DNA from 4 places in the Burkholderia sp. LMU1-1-1.1 genome. Region 4 is predicted to be linked to each of the others. Evidence: riboswitches for the same ligand, from Rfam matches in the RefSeq annotation. Region 4 holds a riboswitch; each other region holds the start of a gene.

Region 1 (4,238 bases), on a different contig from region 4:
GCGCCGGACAGGTCGCCGATCATCCAGAACACCATGGTGCGCAGGCGGCTCTCCGGCGCGATCGACAGCATCAGGGTGACCAGCGCCATGCAGGCGGACGACAGGATCACGCCGGTCAGCAGCAGCAGGGCGGTGCCGCCTTCGGCCGCCGCGCCGCCGCGCAGGTCGCGCCGCGCCAGCATGTAGAGCGTCATCGACACGACCACCGCGCCGGCGAAGGCCGCCGCGTCGACCATCCACGCGGCGCACATGAACATCAGCGCGGCCAGCGCGCCGACCGAGGCGCCCGAGGATATGCCCAGGACATACGGGTCGGCCAGCGGGTTGCGCAACAGCGCTTGCATCATGACGCCGGCCAGCGACAGCGCGGCGCCGGTGACGAAGGCGGTGATGGCGCGGCTCAGGCGCAGGTCGAGCAGGGTGGCGGACAAGGTCGAGGTCTGGCCATGCAGCAGATCGGTGACCGCTGCGGGGATATCGGAAAGGGGAATCGCGACCGAACCGGTCATGCCCGAGAAAACCAGGCTGGCAAACGCGAACAGGGCCAGGCCGGTCAAGGTGACGGCGGCGCGCTGCTGCAGATTGCGTGAGAAAGAATGCATGCACTACTTTCAGAGAGTGGGAAGCACTGGCAGATTACAGTATTACAAGCTTAAGCAAGACTTAGCGATGACACTGGAGACAGGTAGGGCGGATTAGCGGGAACCGCGTAATCGGCCATGTATGAGCCGTCGGCGGCGCGGCGATGGCCGATTACGCTGCGCTAATCCGCCCTACGTGTCTCCACGGGTTTCAACTTACCCAGGCCTATTTATAGCCGTAGCGGATGCCCGCAAATACATTCGAACCCGGCGTGGCGTAATTCCGCGCCAGATCATACCGCTTGTCGCCGATGTTATTCCAGCGGACCAGCGCAGACCAGTCGCGCGAGAAGGCGTAGGTCGCGTACAGGTTCACCAGACCGTAGCCGCCCAGCCGATTGCGATTCGCCGCATCGTCATAGCGGTCGCCCGACACTTCCAGCTCCGCGCCGGCCTTCAGCGCGCCGATGCCATAGTCGGCGGTCACGTTGCCGTGCTTTTTGGCGCGGCGCAGCAGGCGTTTTCCGGTCGTCTCATCTTTCGGGTCTTGCAGGTCGACGTTGGCGGCGAGGTTGATGCCGGCCAGCTTTGTGGCGGCCGACAGCGTGATCCCCTCCAGCGTCGCGCGATTGACGTTGTAGGCGCAGCCGCTCGGATAGCCGGTGCGGCCGAACGGGCACGGGTTGATGTTAACCAGCATATCCGTCAAGCGGTTGCGGTAGTACCCGGCGCTCAACGCGTTGACGCCGTCGTCGTAGCGCAGGCCGACTTCGGCGTTGCGGCCTTTTTCCGGCTTGTTGGCCGGATTGCCATAGCCTGGGAAGTACAACTCGTTGTAGGTCGGCGCGCGGAAGCTGGTGCCGTAGCTGGCGGTGGCGCGCAGCGCCTGCGTGATGTTGTAGCCGTAGCCCACCGAGCCGGTATTCTGCGAACCGTAGGCAGTGTTGTCGCGGCGGACGCTCGCGCTCAGCAGATTGGCGCCGCGACGGGCGTTGTACGAAGCGGCGAACGAGTTGGTGGTGCGCTCTGGATCGCGCAGGTCGAAGCCGTTGGTCCGCACTTCCTCCTTGCGATGTTCATACAGCAGTTGCAGCAAATCGGCGCCAATGCGCAGATCGTTCTGCCAGGTGATAAAGCTTTGCTTGGTGTTGATGCGCGCATAACCGCTGGCGCCGGCGTTGGTGTAGTTTTCGCCCTTGTCCTTGGTCTCCGAGTACTGCAGCAGACTGTCCCACATCGGCGTCAGCTGTCCCTTGGCGTAAACGCTGGCGGTGTCGATGACGTTCTTGCTGCGCACGTCGTACGAGCCGGCGTTGGCGCTGTCGTATTGCGAATCGAGTTTGCTGTGCATGAAAAGCGCGCCGGCCTCGTAACCCTTGGCCAGCTGCAGGCTGAATTGACCGGAGACGTTTTCCTTGTCGTAGCCGTCGTCGTCCGGATTGTACGAGGACAGGCCGGGGCGTGCGCTCGAGAAGCCGTCCGACTTTTCCTTGCCGGCGCTGACCGCGTAACCGAAGCTGTGCTCACCGCCCGTGGCGCCCGATACCGTCACGTCGGCTTCGCGCGTGTTGTCGCTGCCGTAGCCGGCGAAGGCCGTCACCGCCGGCGCGCCCTGGCCCTTTTTGGTGAAGATCTGGATCACGCCGCCGATGGCGTCCGCCCCGTACAGGGAGCTCAGTGAACCGTAGACGATTTCGATATGATCGATCGCGGTCAGCGGGATGGCGCTCCAGTTGGCCGCGCCGGTGGTGGAAGAGCCGATACGCACGCCGTCGACCAGCACGATGCTTTGATTGCTGTTGGCGCCACGGATGTAGACGTTGGACGAGCTGCCGGCGCCGCCGTTGCGCGTCACTTCGATACCACGCTGGCGCTTGAGCAGGTCGACCACCGACCCGGCGCCGGCTTCGGCGATCTGTTCGGCCTTGATGGTGACGGTGTCGCTGATGATGTCGGCCAGCGCCTGCGGCGTGCGGGTGGCGGTCACCACGACGGTGCCGGCGGGCGCCTCGTCGGCGTAGGCGCCGGTGTGCGAGAAAGCGGCGGCCATTGCCAGTGCCAGCGAGGTCAGTGCCACCGGGCGGCGTGCCAGGCGGGAGATAGGAAAGGACATGATTTATTTTTCTGTTAGGAGCAACCGGCCTACTTCCCCGTGGGCCAGATTGAACAGAAGCGGAAAACCGAGAGATGCGCGCGCACATTCGGTTCGCCCACTTCCACCTGCTTTGGCCGGTATCCGGGCTGGCAAGTTAGACCATCTCACCTTCCCATGCGGAGCACAGTGGTTGTCAGAGCTGGTTTGTCGCGCGCCGCGCGACACTTGCTTACCGTTGCGGGGGCAGCACACGTGGGCCGCGGGGCGGCTTCGTGTTTCCCGTTTAACTGCGCGTCCGGACGGACGCGCGGGCACCAAAGCCGGTCATTATACGGGTTTGGTGTGGGACTTGATAACTAGCGAAAAATAAATCGGTGAAGGGGTTCTGGCTTTTTTGCTATCATTATCGCCACCTTGCCAGGTGGTTCACCTGCTGTCGTTGGAGTGCCCATGTTCGACCCTCGTCTTGTTCCGCCATCCGCTCCGGTGACGTTGCGCCCGATGGTCAATCCGCGTCCGGTGGTGAAAGTGGTGCCGCTTTTCGACGGCCACCAAGTCGTCATCGTCGATAACTTTTTGGCGGAACCCGAAACGATGGTGGAATACGCGGCGCTCCAGCGCGGAGAGTTCCTCGACTCGGCCGGCAATTACTATCCCGGACCGGAATTGCCGTTGACGGGACGCTTCGTCTCCAGCGTGCAGGAAGCGTTCCTGCTGCACGCGCGTGCGCCGCTCAAAGCGCGCCGGGTGCTCGGTATCGCCTGCCGTCTGTCGCTGGCGACGCGGCGTCCGGAGCAGCTGTTGCCGGGCCAGCGCATGCCGCATCGTGATTCCTACGATCTGGAGCCGATGGAGGGCGTCGGGGCCATGGTCCTGTATCTGTTCAAGGACGAGCGGCTGGGCGGCACCAGCTTTTTCAAGCCCAGGTTGCCACCTGCGGAAATCAACGCGCTGCTGCGCGAATTGAGGCGCATGGAACAGGCGGGGGAGTCACCGGTACTCACCAAGCCGCCGACATTCGCCATCGCCTCGGACGAGCATTTCGAGAAGGTGCTAACGGTTGAACCCAAGTTCAACAGGGCGATTTTTTATAACGGCCAGGTGTTCCACTCCGGGCATCTCGCGGCACCCCATTTGTTGGTCGATGATCCTGCTGTCGGCAGGCTGACGGTCAACGCCTTCTTCAAGCTGCGCATGGCCGCGAGCTGAGTCCGGGCCCGGATTTATTCTAGGATCAAAGTGGCGCCGTAGGCGATATGGTGTGGAATCCGGGCGGCTTGCAGGGCCATCTCCGGCGGCGCCAGGCCGGCGTGGCAGGCGGACAGCAGACGCATGGCGCCCGCGTGGCAGATGACGATGGCTCCGCCGTCGTCGCCCAGCTGGCGCTGGAGGTCGGCGTGGAAGGCCGCGATGCGCGCGGCCATCCGCAGCACGCTCTCGCCGCCGCCCGGTTGGTAGTCGACCATATCGGCGGCCCAGGCGTCTATTTCGGCGCGCGGAATGTCATCCCAGGCGCGCATCTCCCAGCCGCCGAAGTGCATTTCGACCAGGCGGGCGTCGAA
Region 2 (4,238 bases), on a different contig from region 4:
CCGGATCGTTGATGATGAACGGGTAAAACAGCGGCAAGTCGCCCAGCAGCGCATCCGGGAAGCACTCCTCGGACAAGCCGACGCCCTTCCCCGGCAGCCACTCCATCGTGCCATGCTTGCCGACGTGGACGATGGCGTCGGCGCGCCACTCGTCGCGCAGCCAGCGATACAGCGCATAGTAGTGATGCGTCGGCGGCAGATCCGGCTGATGGTAGATCGCGTCCGGGTCCATGCCATAGCCGCGCGGCGGCTGCAGCGCCACGAACACCTTGCCCATCTCGATCCCGGCCAAGGACAGATGGCCGTCATGGACATAGGCCTCGCCCGGCGCCTCGCCCCACTGCGCGGTCATCTTGTCGCGCAACGGCGCAGGCAGCTCCGCGAACCATTGCGCATACCGCGCCGCCGGCACCCGGCCGGCGGCATGCTTCAACTGCTCGGCGGTCACGTAGATATTGTCGTAGGAGCAGCGCGCTATCAGCTCATGAATCAGCGCCGTTCCGTCACCGGACGGCTGGCCCGCATCGTAGCCGTCGGCCCGCAGCGCCTCCAGGATGCGCATCAGCGACGCCGGCGCATCCAGCCCGACCGCGTTGCCGATCTGGGAAGCCTTGCTGCTCGAATTGGTGAACATGAAGGCGACGCGCTTCTCGGCGTTCGGCAAGCGCTTCAGGCGCGCGAAGCGCGCGGCGATGCCGGCGATGCGCGCCACCCGGTCCGGCAACGGATCATATTCGACCGCCTCGTTCGGCAAGCCGGCGGCGCGGGCCTTGAACGACAGCGGCACGGTGACGATGCGGCCATCGAATTCCGGCAGCACCACGTTCATCGCCGTATCGAGCGGATTGAGCCCGCGCGCCGACTGGCTCCACTGTTCCATCGTCATGCCGCTGGTGATGGCCTGCAGCACCGGAACATCGAGCGTCTCCAGCACACCGACCGACCATCCGGCCGGCGTCGGGCCGCCCGGCGTGATCTCGCCCATCGCGAACGAGGTGGTATTGATCAGCACATCGATGTGCGCCCCCGATGCGTCTGCGAGATAGCGCAACGCGCTGGGCAAGCTGCCGCCATCGCCGGCCCCGGCGCGCAGCGACGAGGTGAACACCGGCAGCACGTTCATGCCGCGCGCTTCCAGCGCCGTCAGCATGACGTCGATGAAGCGCGTGTTCCCGCTCATCCAGTGGGCGCGGTAAAACACGATCCCCGCGCTTGGACGCGCCGGATCGCGCAACGCCAGCCAATCAGCCAGGCCGGCGCCGGGTGCCAGATCGGGGTGATAGATACCGTGTTCCGGCAGCGGGTGCGCCGGCTCGAAGCCGAAGCCGGTCAGCAGCAGGTGGTCGGACAGATAGCGTAGCAGCTGCGCCAGATTGGCGCTGCCACCGGCCTGGAAGTACTTCAATGTCATCTGCAGCACATCCGCCGATACCGCCGACACGGCGGCCAGCTCGGGGTCGGGCTCGCCGGTGCCGCTGACAACGATCAGATGCCGGCCATGGCGGCGTGCGTGGTCCACCAGCTCCGTAAATCCTGGAACGCTGCCAAGTCGGCCCAGTACGCGCACGATGATCACCCGCGCCGCGCGCAAATCCCCCGCCAACCACGCCGCCATCGAGGTATCGGCATCGAGCGACTGCAGGTTAACTCCCGCCACGCGAGCGAAGCCCGAAGGCAGCTGCGCCTGCGCCTGGTGCAACACCGTCAGATCGTTGGACGCATGCGTCAGCAGTGCTACGTCCGCCGGGCCGGCTGCTGTTTCAATCATCTTTGGGTTCCGGTGCGCAGGTATCGCCTTCACCAAGGCGATGGAATATCAGGTCGCCTACTTCGCGACCGCCGATCAAATGCTCGTTGACGATGCGTTCCGCATTGGCCTCATTCACCCGCTGGTACCACACGCCTTCGGGATAGACCACCATCACCGGCCCCTCGTAGCGGCACGCCACCATGCAATGGGTCCGCGTGCGCTTGACGGCAAGCTCCGGATGGGCGTCGATCATTTCGCCCATGCGCTCGAACACGGCCTGCGCGCGCCCCTCGACGGGAGCGCAACGCGGGCCGACGCACATGAATACGTGACGGTGGTGGGTTCTCATCGATCGGCGAAGCGCTTGTGGAAGAAGCCGGTCAGCGCGCCCAGCGCCAGCCAGAACCCGCCATTGGCGAGCGCGGTCGCATAGACAAAGGAACGCTGCAAATGGTCTGGCGCGACGCTGGCATGGACCGGCGGCTGCGGCGCGCCGACCAGATGCGGCAACACCAGCAGCGCGACGGCCGCCAGTTTCAGCGCCCAATGGCGGCCGAAGGCCAGCATCGCCAGCGCGGTGGCGGTCGACATCGCGGTCGCGATCCACCAGCCCTGGCGTGCGGCCACCGGCGCGGCGGCGGTACCGGGCAACTCCGGCGGCAAACCGATGGACGGCGCCAGGAAGAACACCGCGTAACCGGCGGCGCCCCACAGCAGGCCGGATCGCCAATCGACCGGCCGCCCGCGCAGCCCGATGGCGGCCGCCAGCAGCAAGCCATAACCGACGGCCATGCTGACGTCGGCCAGCGCGGTGTAAAGCGTGCGCTCTACGCCATCCTCAGGCTGCCAGCCTCCGTGTTCGTGGGGTGCTTCATGCGCTGCTTCGTGCATATGTTTAGCGCCATCGGCGTGCGTATGCGCCACCGGCTCCGCCTCGGCAGCCGATTCCAGCACCTCTACCTGCGCGATGATGCGCGTCACCTGCAAGTGCTGCACGCCGGTCAGCAGCAAGCCGGCCAGCAGGCCGGCCGCCGCCGCGGTGCGAACCATGCGATTGAACATACCGGCGCCCGCGCCGGCCCCGGTACGGCTCAATGACACGGGAAGCCCGCCGAGTGGCGGCTGTCGTGGGCCGCGTTATGCAGCGCTTCCATCGATGCGAAACCGGCGCCGAACAACAGCACCGCGCCCAGGCTCGCGGCCATCAAGGCCGCAATCAGCTTGTCTTTCAGTGCGACGGGACGGACATGCGCATCGGCTTGGCCGGCGTGGATAGTGTTGATGGACATATTGGTTTCTCCGAAAAGCAGCGACGACCACGGGGTCGGAAAGCTCGTATCGGAAGATGAACCAGGTGGGAGACGAATGCGGCGCCAAGGGAGAACCGGAACGAAGATGCGCGGATCAAACCATGACAGTTCTCCACCCGTATCGCCCTCCGCAATACAAACGTGTTTACCGCTACTGGCTGGTTTCCGGGCTGGCGAGTGGGCATCCGTGCGGACACGCCTGGATTTGCGCCTTCCCATGCAATCGCACAGTGGCATCGTACAAATCCTTAACCTCGCTTACCGTTGCGGGGGCAGCGCCGGCATTGCCGTTCCAGCGGAACGACGCACCGACTTCCCATTTAAATCTGCAAACGATCATTTGCAGATACCAGAAGCTGACTACCGGCGCAGTATAGGTCTGCGACTGCGGAATTGCAAGACGATCATGCCATCGTGCGCGGGCCGGTGACGATACGGTCCTGGTTTCAGCCGTCCACCGGATGCGCCGGTGTGCTCAGCATCAGCTGATAGAACGCCAGGTCCAGCCAGCGGTCGAACTTGAAGGCGGCATGACGAATGGTCCCTGAGTGCACGAATCCCAGCTGCTCGTGCAGGGCGATGCTGGCCGCGTTGGCGGCGTCGATGCCGCCGACCAGGATGTGCAGGTCGGCCTGCCGCGCGGCGTCGATGATAGCGCTTAGCAAAGTGCGTCCCAGTCCCTTGCCGCGCTGGTCGCCCCGCACATACACCGAGTGCTCGACCGAGTATTTATTGGCCGGAAAGCCGCGAAACGCGCCGTAGCTGGCGAATCCCAGCAACTCGCCCGCCCCGTCCTCCAGCCCGATGACCGGATAGCCGCCGGCGCGCTTGGCCGCAAACCAGTTCTTCATCGTTTCCATTGTGCGCGGATGGTACTCGTAGAGCGCGGTCGAGTTGGCGATCGCGTCATTGAATATGTCGAGAATGGCTCGCGCGTGGCGCTCTTCCGTACAGCTGATGAGTTGCATTGGGGCTCCGAAATAAGGATTTTGATTGAGACTCGTCAACATGATAGACGATAAATCTCAAGCCTTTCAACGGCCATCCCTGCCATCCAGACATTTTCGTACAGAAAATAAAAACAAACGGATAGACTGGGTTACGGATGCACTTTCCTTGTTGTAATATTACGAAAAAAGGGGTATCGCGCCTCATTAAGAATAAATATAACGAGGTAG
Region 3 (4,238 bases), on a different contig from region 4:
CGTTCGACGGCATCGCGGTGGTGGAGGGCGTGGCGGCCAAGCGCGGCTTCCGGCAGAAGGGCGGCGACCTGGATTTCGAGAAGGCGTCGCACACCTTCCTGGGCGACTACCGCAGCGGCACATTGGGCCGCATTTCGCTCGAGACGCCGGCGTCTCGCAAGGAGCGATTGGATGCATACGCGGTGGAGGCGACCGCCAAGGCGGCCGAAAAAGCCGCGATCGCCGAAGCCAAGGCCGCCGAATACGCCAAGGGCAAACGCGGGACGTAAACAACTTCGTTAGCACCCAACCCGCAGATCCGGGCAGGGGTCGTACCCCACTGGGTACGACCCCGCGTCCGCATCGCGGGTTGACTGTGCGGGTTACCCGAACTTGAAACTACTCACCGCCAGCGCCCCCATAAACGCATCCTCGTGATACGGCACCGCCGCCGGCTCGTCCTCGGCCGCGCCCAGCGCCACCATCAGCGGCAGCAGATGCTCCTCGCGCGGATGCGCCATGCGCGCCGCCGGCGCCTTCTCCCACTCGATCAATGCCGCCGTGCGCTCGGCCGGCGGCAGCGCCATGGCCGCGCGCAGCCAGCCGTCGAACTGATGCGACGCCGCCGCGCCCTGTGCGTTGAACGCCCGCAGATTGTGATAACTCAGGCCGCTGCCGACGATCAGCACACCTTCCTTGCGCAGCGGCGCCAATAGACGGCCCACCTCCAGATGCGTCTTCGGATCGAGTCCGTGCTTGAGCGACAGCTGCACGATCGGCACGTCGGCGTTCGGGTACACCGGGTACATGGCGCTGAAGGTGCCGTGGTCGAATCCACGCTGCTCGTCCAGCTGCGCGGGGTGTCCGCCGGCGTCGAGCAGTTGTTTGATGTGCGCCGCCAGTTCGGGCGCGCCCGGGGCGCTGTATTGCACCTCGTACGTGTGGGGCGGGAAGCCGCCGTAGTCGTACAGCATCGGCGGCTTGGCCGACGACGACAGCATGAAGTCGCGGCCTTCCCAGTGCGAGGTGACGACCAGCACCGCCTTCGGTGTCACGCCCAGTTGGCGCGGGATGTCGCGCAGCGAGGCGTCCAGCTTGGCGTACAGGTGGCCCACCTGGTCCATCATGAATGGCCAGGGACCGCCGCCGTGGGAGAGGAAGTAGGTGGGAAGGGTATGGGGGGTGCTCATGGTGGTGCTCCGGGTATGGTGTTGATATCCATACTATAGGGATGCGGGAGGCTGCGATCAATGCGCGAAATGTAGATAGGTCATATCTATTTCCTGAATCATGGAGGGGCTGGTGGCGGCTCATGGATGGCGGATTACGCCGTTCCGGCTAATCCGCCCTACGTGTCTCCGCGGTGTTCTTGGGCTCCGGGCCGGGGGAGGATGGGGGACCAACCGCGTATAATGCCCGGGTTCTGGTGCCTGCGCATGTGTTCACGTGCGCGGTTAAACGGGAAACACAGGGCCGCTTCCGCACTCCGCGAAGCGGCCAAGGTGTGCTGCCCCCGCAACGGTAACGCCCGCGCCTTGTCGAGATATGCTCCGACGACCGCGCCGGCCAGCCCGGATATCGGCCAGACAGGGGGGAGCGCGCGCCGTCGACCGGCGCGCGGCTTCCGTACACTTCCGACTTGCGGGGACGCAGGCGCGGATGTCTCTTTTGAAAACGATTTGCCATGAATTCCTTCGCGTTTGTTCCGCCTTCGGCGCCACGTTTGCTGGCCGCCGCCGTTTCCCTTTGCTTCATCGCCGCCGCCCTCGCGCCGGCCCCCTCCATCGCGCAAGATGCCGTCGGCGCGCAGGTCGCCCAAGTGCTGGCGCCGGTCGTTATTACCGGCTCCCGCTTCGACGCCGATCCGGCGCTGGCCCCGATCGGCGCCACGGTGATCTCGGCCGAGGACATCCGCCGCGCCGGCGTCAGCGACGTCAATTCGGCGATCCGCAAGATCGGCGGCGTCTATGGCCGTCAAAGCCTGAACGGCAGCCCGGATTTCGATCTCGATCTGCGCGGCTTCGGCACCAACAGCAGCCAGAATATGGTGATCGTCCTCGATGGCGTGCGCCTGTCGGAAAATGAGCTGAGCACCGCCATCCTGTCGACCATTCCGGTCGATACGGTGGACCGCATCGAAATCACGCGTGGCGGCGCCAGCGTGTTGTACGGCGACGGCGCCACCGGTGGCGTGATCAACATCGTCACCAAGAGCCCGGGCAAGAACACCCGACGTGGCAGCGTTTTCGTCGAAGGCGGCCGGTTCAACGCCGGCGAGGCGCGCGTGTCGGCGGCACAGGCCTGGGATGGCTTCGCGGCCGATGCGACCCTGGGCCACCAGCGCACCGACAACTATCGCGACAACAACGAATTCAAGCAAACGCAGTTCAGCGGCGGCGCGCAGTGGTTCAACAACCTGGGCCGCGTGGGCTTCCGCTATGAAGGCGCGCGCCAGGACATGCGCCTGCCAGGTTCGCTGACCGAGGCGCAATTCAACTCCAATCCGCGCCAGGCGGCCACGCCGAATGACCACGGCTCGCTCGACAGCGACCGCTTCACCCTCTTCAGCCAGTACCGCCTGGCCGGCTACGATCTGGCGGCCGACCTGTCGTACCGCAAAAAGACCGTCGATTCGGCTTACTTCTACACTGGCGGGTCGTCAGTCGGCACCAGCGACAGCAAGCAGATTCAGTTCTCGCCGCGCGTACGGCGTCTCGGCGAGATCGGCGGCATGCTCAATGAGGTGGTGGCCGGCGTGGACCTGAGCAAGTGGGAGCGCACCGCCGCCACCGCCGACGCCGAGCAGAGGTCGAAGGCGTTCTATTTGCGCGACGAACTGCGCTTCGACACCGCGCATCAGGGCCGGATTTCGGCGGGCGTGCGGCGCGAGATCTTCGACAAGAACTTTAGCAATCCGGATGGTTTCGCCACCACCGCCTACGACGTCGCACAGGGATTGAACGCCTGGGAACTGCAAGCGAGCTATATGCCGCTTACCGGCGTGACCGTGTTCGGAAAAGCGGGCCAAAGCTATCGGGTCGCCAACGCCGACGAAAACGCGTTCACGCCGGTGATCAATGCCGCGCTGCTGCCGCAGAAGTCGCGCGATCTGGAGCTGGGCGCCAGTTACGCCGACGCCTCGCGCAAGGTGACGGCGCGCGTATTCCGTCATAACTTGAGCAACGAGATCTTCTACGATCCGACGATGTTCGCCAACGTCAACCTCGATCCAACCAAACGCCGGGGCTTCGAACTGGATGCGGAACAGCGCATCGCCACCGACTGGACCGTCAGCGCGCATTACCAGTACGTCGACGCCAAGTTCCGCGAGGGCGCCAACAGCGGCAAGCAGATGGTGCTGGTGCCAGAGAACACGCTGAGCGCGCGACTGAGCTGGACTCCGGCCGATGGCCAATCCGCCGACATCGGCACGCAGTGGGTCGACAGCCAGCGTTACGGCTCGGACTTCGATAACAGCTGCTCGGGCAAAATTCCCGGCTTCGCCACCGTCGACGCCCGCTATGCCCGCAAGTTTGGCCAGTGGGAGTTTGCGCTGTCGGGCCTCAACCTGACGGACAAGCAGTATTACTCGCAGGCGTTTTCCTGTAAGGGCGGTATCTACGCGGCGGACGGCCGCCAGCTCAAGCTGTCGGCCCGCTACGAGTTTTAAGCGGGTTTTAACCCTCAGCCCGGGCGCGAACGGCCACCTCGCGCCTGAAAAGTGGTAATCTCCGCTCGTGGCGTGGTTTGACGTGTCACCCGCCACGCAAAGATGCGCTTTAATTTGGAACGGGTACGAAAATGAAAGAAATTAGCGACGAACGGAAGGCCGCCGAAGGCAAGGTGATGCATCTCTACAAGGAATCGTCACCAGTCATCGAGACGCTGTTCGAGTGGGCGTATATCAACCATGTCGCATGGAGCCTGGTGGTGGTGTTGATGGGCTTTGTCTTCTGGCTGGTGGTCGCCTTGGCCAACGCGGAAAATCAGCGCTATGCGTTGATGACTAAAAAGTGCGAAGACCCGATGTTCAAAGGCGAGATCGACAAGAAGTGCCTGCGGACCGTCGATTCGCGCGACCACTGGTGGCAGCACGTTACTTATGCGCTGAAAAACACCAGTCCGGAGAAGTAACCCAGACCACAAGCCCGCGACAGCGGGCTTTTTTACAAGGCGAGCGATGAAACAGGTGATGGTGGTGACCGGCAGCAGCCGGGGCATAGGCGCGGCGACGGCTTTGATGGCGAGCCGCCGTGGCT
Region 4 (4,238 bases):
TGATGGACGCGTCGACCTTGCCCGAGTTAGCAGCGGTGTTGCTGTCGACGTCGAACGAATAGCGGTCCGACCGAATGCCGGCCACGGTGCGCAGCCAGGGCGCCCAGGCGATGCTGCTGGACAGGTACACGGCGGCGGCACGCTCCTTGACCTCGTCCTCGCGCACGGTCGACAGGCGCTGGCGCGCCTCGGTCAGATACAGTCCGACCGGCGACAAACGGTCCTGGCGCAGCTGCGCGCCGACCACCGTCTCCGAGGCGAAGGGACCGAGCTTGTTCTGCCAGGCGCGCTCCGCGTTCAGGCCCAGTATCTGGCGGCTCTCGGCCTGGTGGTACTGGTCGCCGTGTTCGGGATCGTCAAGCACGTAGGTGAAATTGCTGAACAGGTCCAGGCGCGACTTGATCAGATAAGCGGCGACCTTGCCGTAGCCGTCGGCATACTGGCGCGTCCACTCGCCGGAGGCGCTGTAACGCGACGTCTCGCCGCCGTCGCTGGGATCGAGCGCGCCATAGCGGCCGATCAAGCCGCTGTCCAGCGCGCGGCGCGGCACCTGGTCGGTCGAATTCCACGACGAATGCATGCCCATCGCGGTCAACCGCACATCGTCGTCGCCGCTGCGCAAACTGTACGACAGCACGCCGTTCACGCGCTTGTAGTCCTCCGGCGTATCCCACGGACCGTCCTGGCCCGCGCGCTCGATCGCATACAGCAGCGTGCCGGCGGCCAGCGGCGTCGAATTCGCCACCAGCACGCGCGTAAAGCGGTTCTGGCCAGCCTCCACGCTCAGCAAACCCTGCTCCATCCGCCGCACATAGTCGAAGGCCGCCGCGCCGGCCGCCGAGAAGTCGCCCTCCTCCGCGTAGTACGTGCCTTTTTTGTATTGGATGGTGCTCACCAGCTCCGGTATCAGGAAGTTCAGGTCCGAATAGCCCTGGCCATGCGCATTGGTCGGCAGGTTCACCGGCATGCCCATCACCGAGGTGCGGAAGTCGGTGCCGTGATCGAGATTGAACCCGCGCGCGAAATACTGGTTGGCCTTGCCGTCGCCGGCGTGCTGGGTCACGATCAGCCCCGGCACCGCTTCGAGCAGCTCGCCGGTGCGCAGCAAGGGACGGTTTTCCAGCTGCTTGGCCGTCACCGTCCCCTGGTTGGCGGAATCGGCCACGCCAAGCGGAATCAGGCTGGCCGACACGCGTACCTGCTGCGGCGCGGCCTGGCTGCCGTCGGCGCTGGTGTCGGCGGCATCGTTGGCGAAGGCCGGCGCGGCCAGCAGGAGCATGGACGGAAGCAGGCGCAGCTTCCATTGGGGCTGGGGGGATTTCTTGTTCTTCATGAGGACTTTCTGTCACGACCGCTGGCGGTCTTTTTTTGAACGGCGCGCATCCCCGCACACCGTGAAAAAAGAAGCGAGCGCCATCAACGACGATCGGACGAAATCGCAAGCCGGCGCCGTGGCGCCGATCCCGCATCCTCCGCAAAACACGACACCTCCCGGCCGCTTGCTTCCATCCGTCTTGGCCGGTATCCGGGCTAACAGGTCGGATCGCCTCGCCTTCCCATGCTCGACGCACAGTGGACTTCAGAGACAACCAGCCGCGCGTTCCGTGGGAACGCGGGCGCCTGTTTTACCGTTGCGGGGACAGCACACGTTTACCGCCGGCATGCCAGCGCGTGTTTCCCGTTTAACTGCGGCCAGGAACCTGGCCGCGAGCACCAAAACGCCGCCATGATACGACGGGCTGGTCACTATGGCAACTTCAGCTCATCAACCGCTTAGTGACGACAGAGCCTGACCGCCTTTCATTTAGCACCGCCTACTGTTACTATAAAGAAATTTTTATTCTTACAATGTTTTTATGTTAAATATTTTGCGCGTGCTCGCATTGGCCTCGGCGTTGTGCAGCGCCCCCGCCTTCGGCGCCAACATCGACGCCCTCTTCCGCGCGAAATGGGTACAAGCGGAAACCAAACATTTCCGGGTGGTGACAGATCAGGACCCCGAAACCGCCCGCCTGATGATCAACGACCTCGAGCACATGCGTCATTTCAGCTCGCGAGCACTAGGCATCGACGCGCTCGATACCGTCGGACCGCTGACCGTGCTGGCCATCGGCAACGCCAATCTGTTCGACAAACTGGGTCTGCCGGAAAGCTACGGCGGTGTGTTCTCCTACGACCTGGAAGGCTTCGCGGCGATCGCCAACGTCAAAGGCTACGTCGGCGACAGCAACATCCCCACCTTCGCCCGCACCGTCTTGCTGCACGAATACCATCACTTCCTGATCCGCATGACGGAGCAGACCGTGGCCTATCCGATGTGGTGCGACGAGGGCATGGCGGAGTATTTCGCCACCTTCCGGTACGACAATACCTCGGTCAGCGTCGGCGACATCGACGAAACGAACAGCCGCGCCGGCGGTCTGTTCAGCGCCAGCGGCGCCATCAGCATCGACAGCGCCGCCTTGTTCAACACCACCAAGCTCGACTACCTCAAGACCACCCGCACCAACAAAATGGAGCTCAACGCGTTTTATGCACGGGCCGGCTTCGCCGTGCACTATTTCAATTCGTCGCCGGAACTGCGCGCCCAGTTGGCGCACTACCTGCGACTGTACAACCTCGGCATCGGCCAGGACCGCGCCGCCCGGCTCGCCTTCAAGCGCAGCTACGCCGAACTGGACAAGGACATCGCCAAGTATCTGCTGCGGCGCATGAGTGTGCGCATCTTCACGGCCACCGACGGGCCGTTCAAATTCCCGCCGGTGGACATCCGGGTGCAAACGCTGGACCAGCCGCGTGTCACGGCCGCGCTGGCCACCGTGCTAACCCGCGTCGGGATGCCGGGCGACACCATCGAAGCGGTGGTGGCAAAAAATCTGCAAGACAATCCCGACAGCGCCCAGGCCCACATCGACCGGTTGCGTTTCTCGCCCAAGGGATACGCTATGTCGAAAGTGACGCCGCTGGTCGAGCGCTTCCCCGGCAATGCGCCGCTGCTCGACATGCTGGGGAACACGTGGCTCAACCACGCCGAAGCGCTGCGCGCCAGCGGCCTGCCGGGATGGCAAGCACAGTTGCTCAAGGCGCGCGAGCAATTCCGCCTCGCCACCAAGGCCGACTTCAGCTATGCGGCCACTTATCGCGGCCTCGGCCGGGTGTACCTCCTCCTCCCCGACGGCGAACCGCTCGACGACGGCATCACAGGATTCGACACCGCCTCGATTTTCCAGCCGACGCCGGACAATTTCCGCGGCGTCGCCACGCTGGCACTGCGCACCGGCAACACCGACCTGGCGATCCCGGCGCTGCGCCGCGCCGTCACCTTCGCCAAGACGGACGGCTACAGCGAGGACGCGCTCATGCTCGACAATCTGGAGCTGCTCAACGACATGCGCAACGCCGCGCCCGCGCCCACGGCGGACGGGCTGAGCTATAAAAGCGGCACGCGCTATGTGGGCCAGGTGAGCGGCCTGAAACCCGATGGGCCAGGCAAGCTGGAGCGCATCAACGGCAGCTATATCGAAGGGACGTTCCGCGACGGCCTGCCGCTGACCGGCAAGCTGGTCAGCGCGCGCGGCGGCGAATACGAAGGCCAGTTCATCGCCGGCATCGCCGGCGGAGAAGGCGCGCTGCGCTATCCGAAGGAGGCGCCGGCCACCAGCTACGCGGGCGGCGTCGCGCTGGGCAAGCCATCCGGACGCGGCGTGATGACCGGCCCGACCGGCCGCTACGAGGGCGGCTTTTTGAACGGCGAACCGCACGGCGAAGGCAGCTTCACGCCGGCAGCCAAGCCCGTGGCCATGCGCGGCAAGTGGCTGTACGGCCGCTACGTGTGGCCGGCCGCCGATGGCGAAGTGTTTGTCGGCGCCATCGATGCGAACGGTCGGGCGAGCGGCGCGGGCTACTGCTACGTTGCCGCCACAAACAGCGAACTGCACCAGTGCCGGCGCGGCAACGAGCCCGCCCAACCTCCAACGTCGGACGAATAACCATGCGAATTTTTCTGAACACACTCATTCTGGCGCTGTGCAGCCTGCCCGCGTTTGGCGCCGATCTCGACGCGCTGTATCGCACATCGTGGGTGCAGGCCGAAAGCAAGCACTTTCGCGTGGTGACCGACGAGAGCACCGACACCGCCAGCCGAATGGTCACCGATCTGGAGCGCATGCGCCATTTCAGTTTGCGCGCCCTGGGCGTCGACGCGCTCGAAACGGTCACGCCGCTGACCGTCCTGGCCG

Evidence for each region. Region 4 has a riboswitch for cobalamin ahead of MRBLMU1_RS20245 (TonB-dependent receptor). Riboswitches for the same ligand answer to the same signal wherever they lie in the genome.
Region 1: linked by a shared signal. The riboswitch ahead of MRBLMU1_RS21255 (TonB-dependent receptor domain-containing protein) and the one ahead of MRBLMU1_RS20245 (TonB-dependent receptor) in region 4 are both predicted to bind cobalamin.
Region 2: linked by a shared signal. The riboswitch ahead of MRBLMU1_RS01755 (CbtB domain-containing protein) and the one ahead of MRBLMU1_RS20245 (TonB-dependent receptor) in region 4 are both predicted to bind cobalamin.
Region 3: linked by a shared signal. The riboswitch ahead of MRBLMU1_RS04360 (TonB-dependent receptor) and the one ahead of MRBLMU1_RS20245 (TonB-dependent receptor) in region 4 are both predicted to bind cobalamin.

Annotation. Positions count from the first base shown of each region.
Region 1 is NZ_JBEGHG010000026.1:2,560-6,797, reverse strand. It holds gene MRBLMU1_RS21260 (FecCD family ABC transporter permease) at 1-602, opposite strand, end outside; gene MRBLMU1_RS21255 (TonB-dependent receptor domain-containing protein) at 808-2,694, opposite strand; cobalamin riboswitch at 2,792-3,010, opposite strand; gene MRBLMU1_RS21250 (DUF6445 family protein) at 3,127-3,885, shown strand; gene MRBLMU1_RS21245 (histidine phosphatase family protein) at 3,900-4,238, opposite strand, start outside.
Region 2 is NZ_JBEGHG010000001.1:447,959-452,196, forward strand. It holds gene MRBLMU1_RS01740 (cobaltochelatase subunit CobN) at 1-1,768, opposite strand, end outside; gene MRBLMU1_RS01745 ((2Fe-2S) ferredoxin domain-containing protein) at 1,761-2,099, opposite strand; gene MRBLMU1_RS01750 (CbtA family protein) at 2,096-2,812, opposite strand; gene MRBLMU1_RS01755 (CbtB domain-containing protein) at 2,842-3,039, opposite strand; cobalamin riboswitch at 3,200-3,429, opposite strand; gene MRBLMU1_RS01760 (GNAT family N-acetyltransferase) at 3,507-4,028, opposite strand.
Region 3 is NZ_JBEGHG010000003.1:171,798-176,035, reverse strand. It holds gene ylqF (ribosome biogenesis GTPase YlqF) at 1-269, shown strand, start outside; gene MRBLMU1_RS04365 (DODA-type extradiol aromatic ring-opening family dioxygenase) at 363-1,169, opposite strand; cobalamin riboswitch at 1,387-1,580, shown strand; gene MRBLMU1_RS04360 (TonB-dependent receptor) at 1,664-3,649, shown strand; gene MRBLMU1_RS04355 (hypothetical protein) at 3,781-4,113, shown strand; gene MRBLMU1_RS04350 (SDR family oxidoreductase) at 4,160-4,238, shown strand, end outside.
Region 4 is NZ_JBEGHG010000023.1:428,411-432,648, forward strand. It holds gene MRBLMU1_RS20245 (TonB-dependent receptor) at 1-1,333, opposite strand, end outside; cobalamin riboswitch at 1,500-1,733, opposite strand; gene MRBLMU1_RS20250 (hypothetical protein) at 1,857-3,989, shown strand; gene MRBLMU1_RS20255 (hypothetical protein) at 3,992-4,238, shown strand, end outside.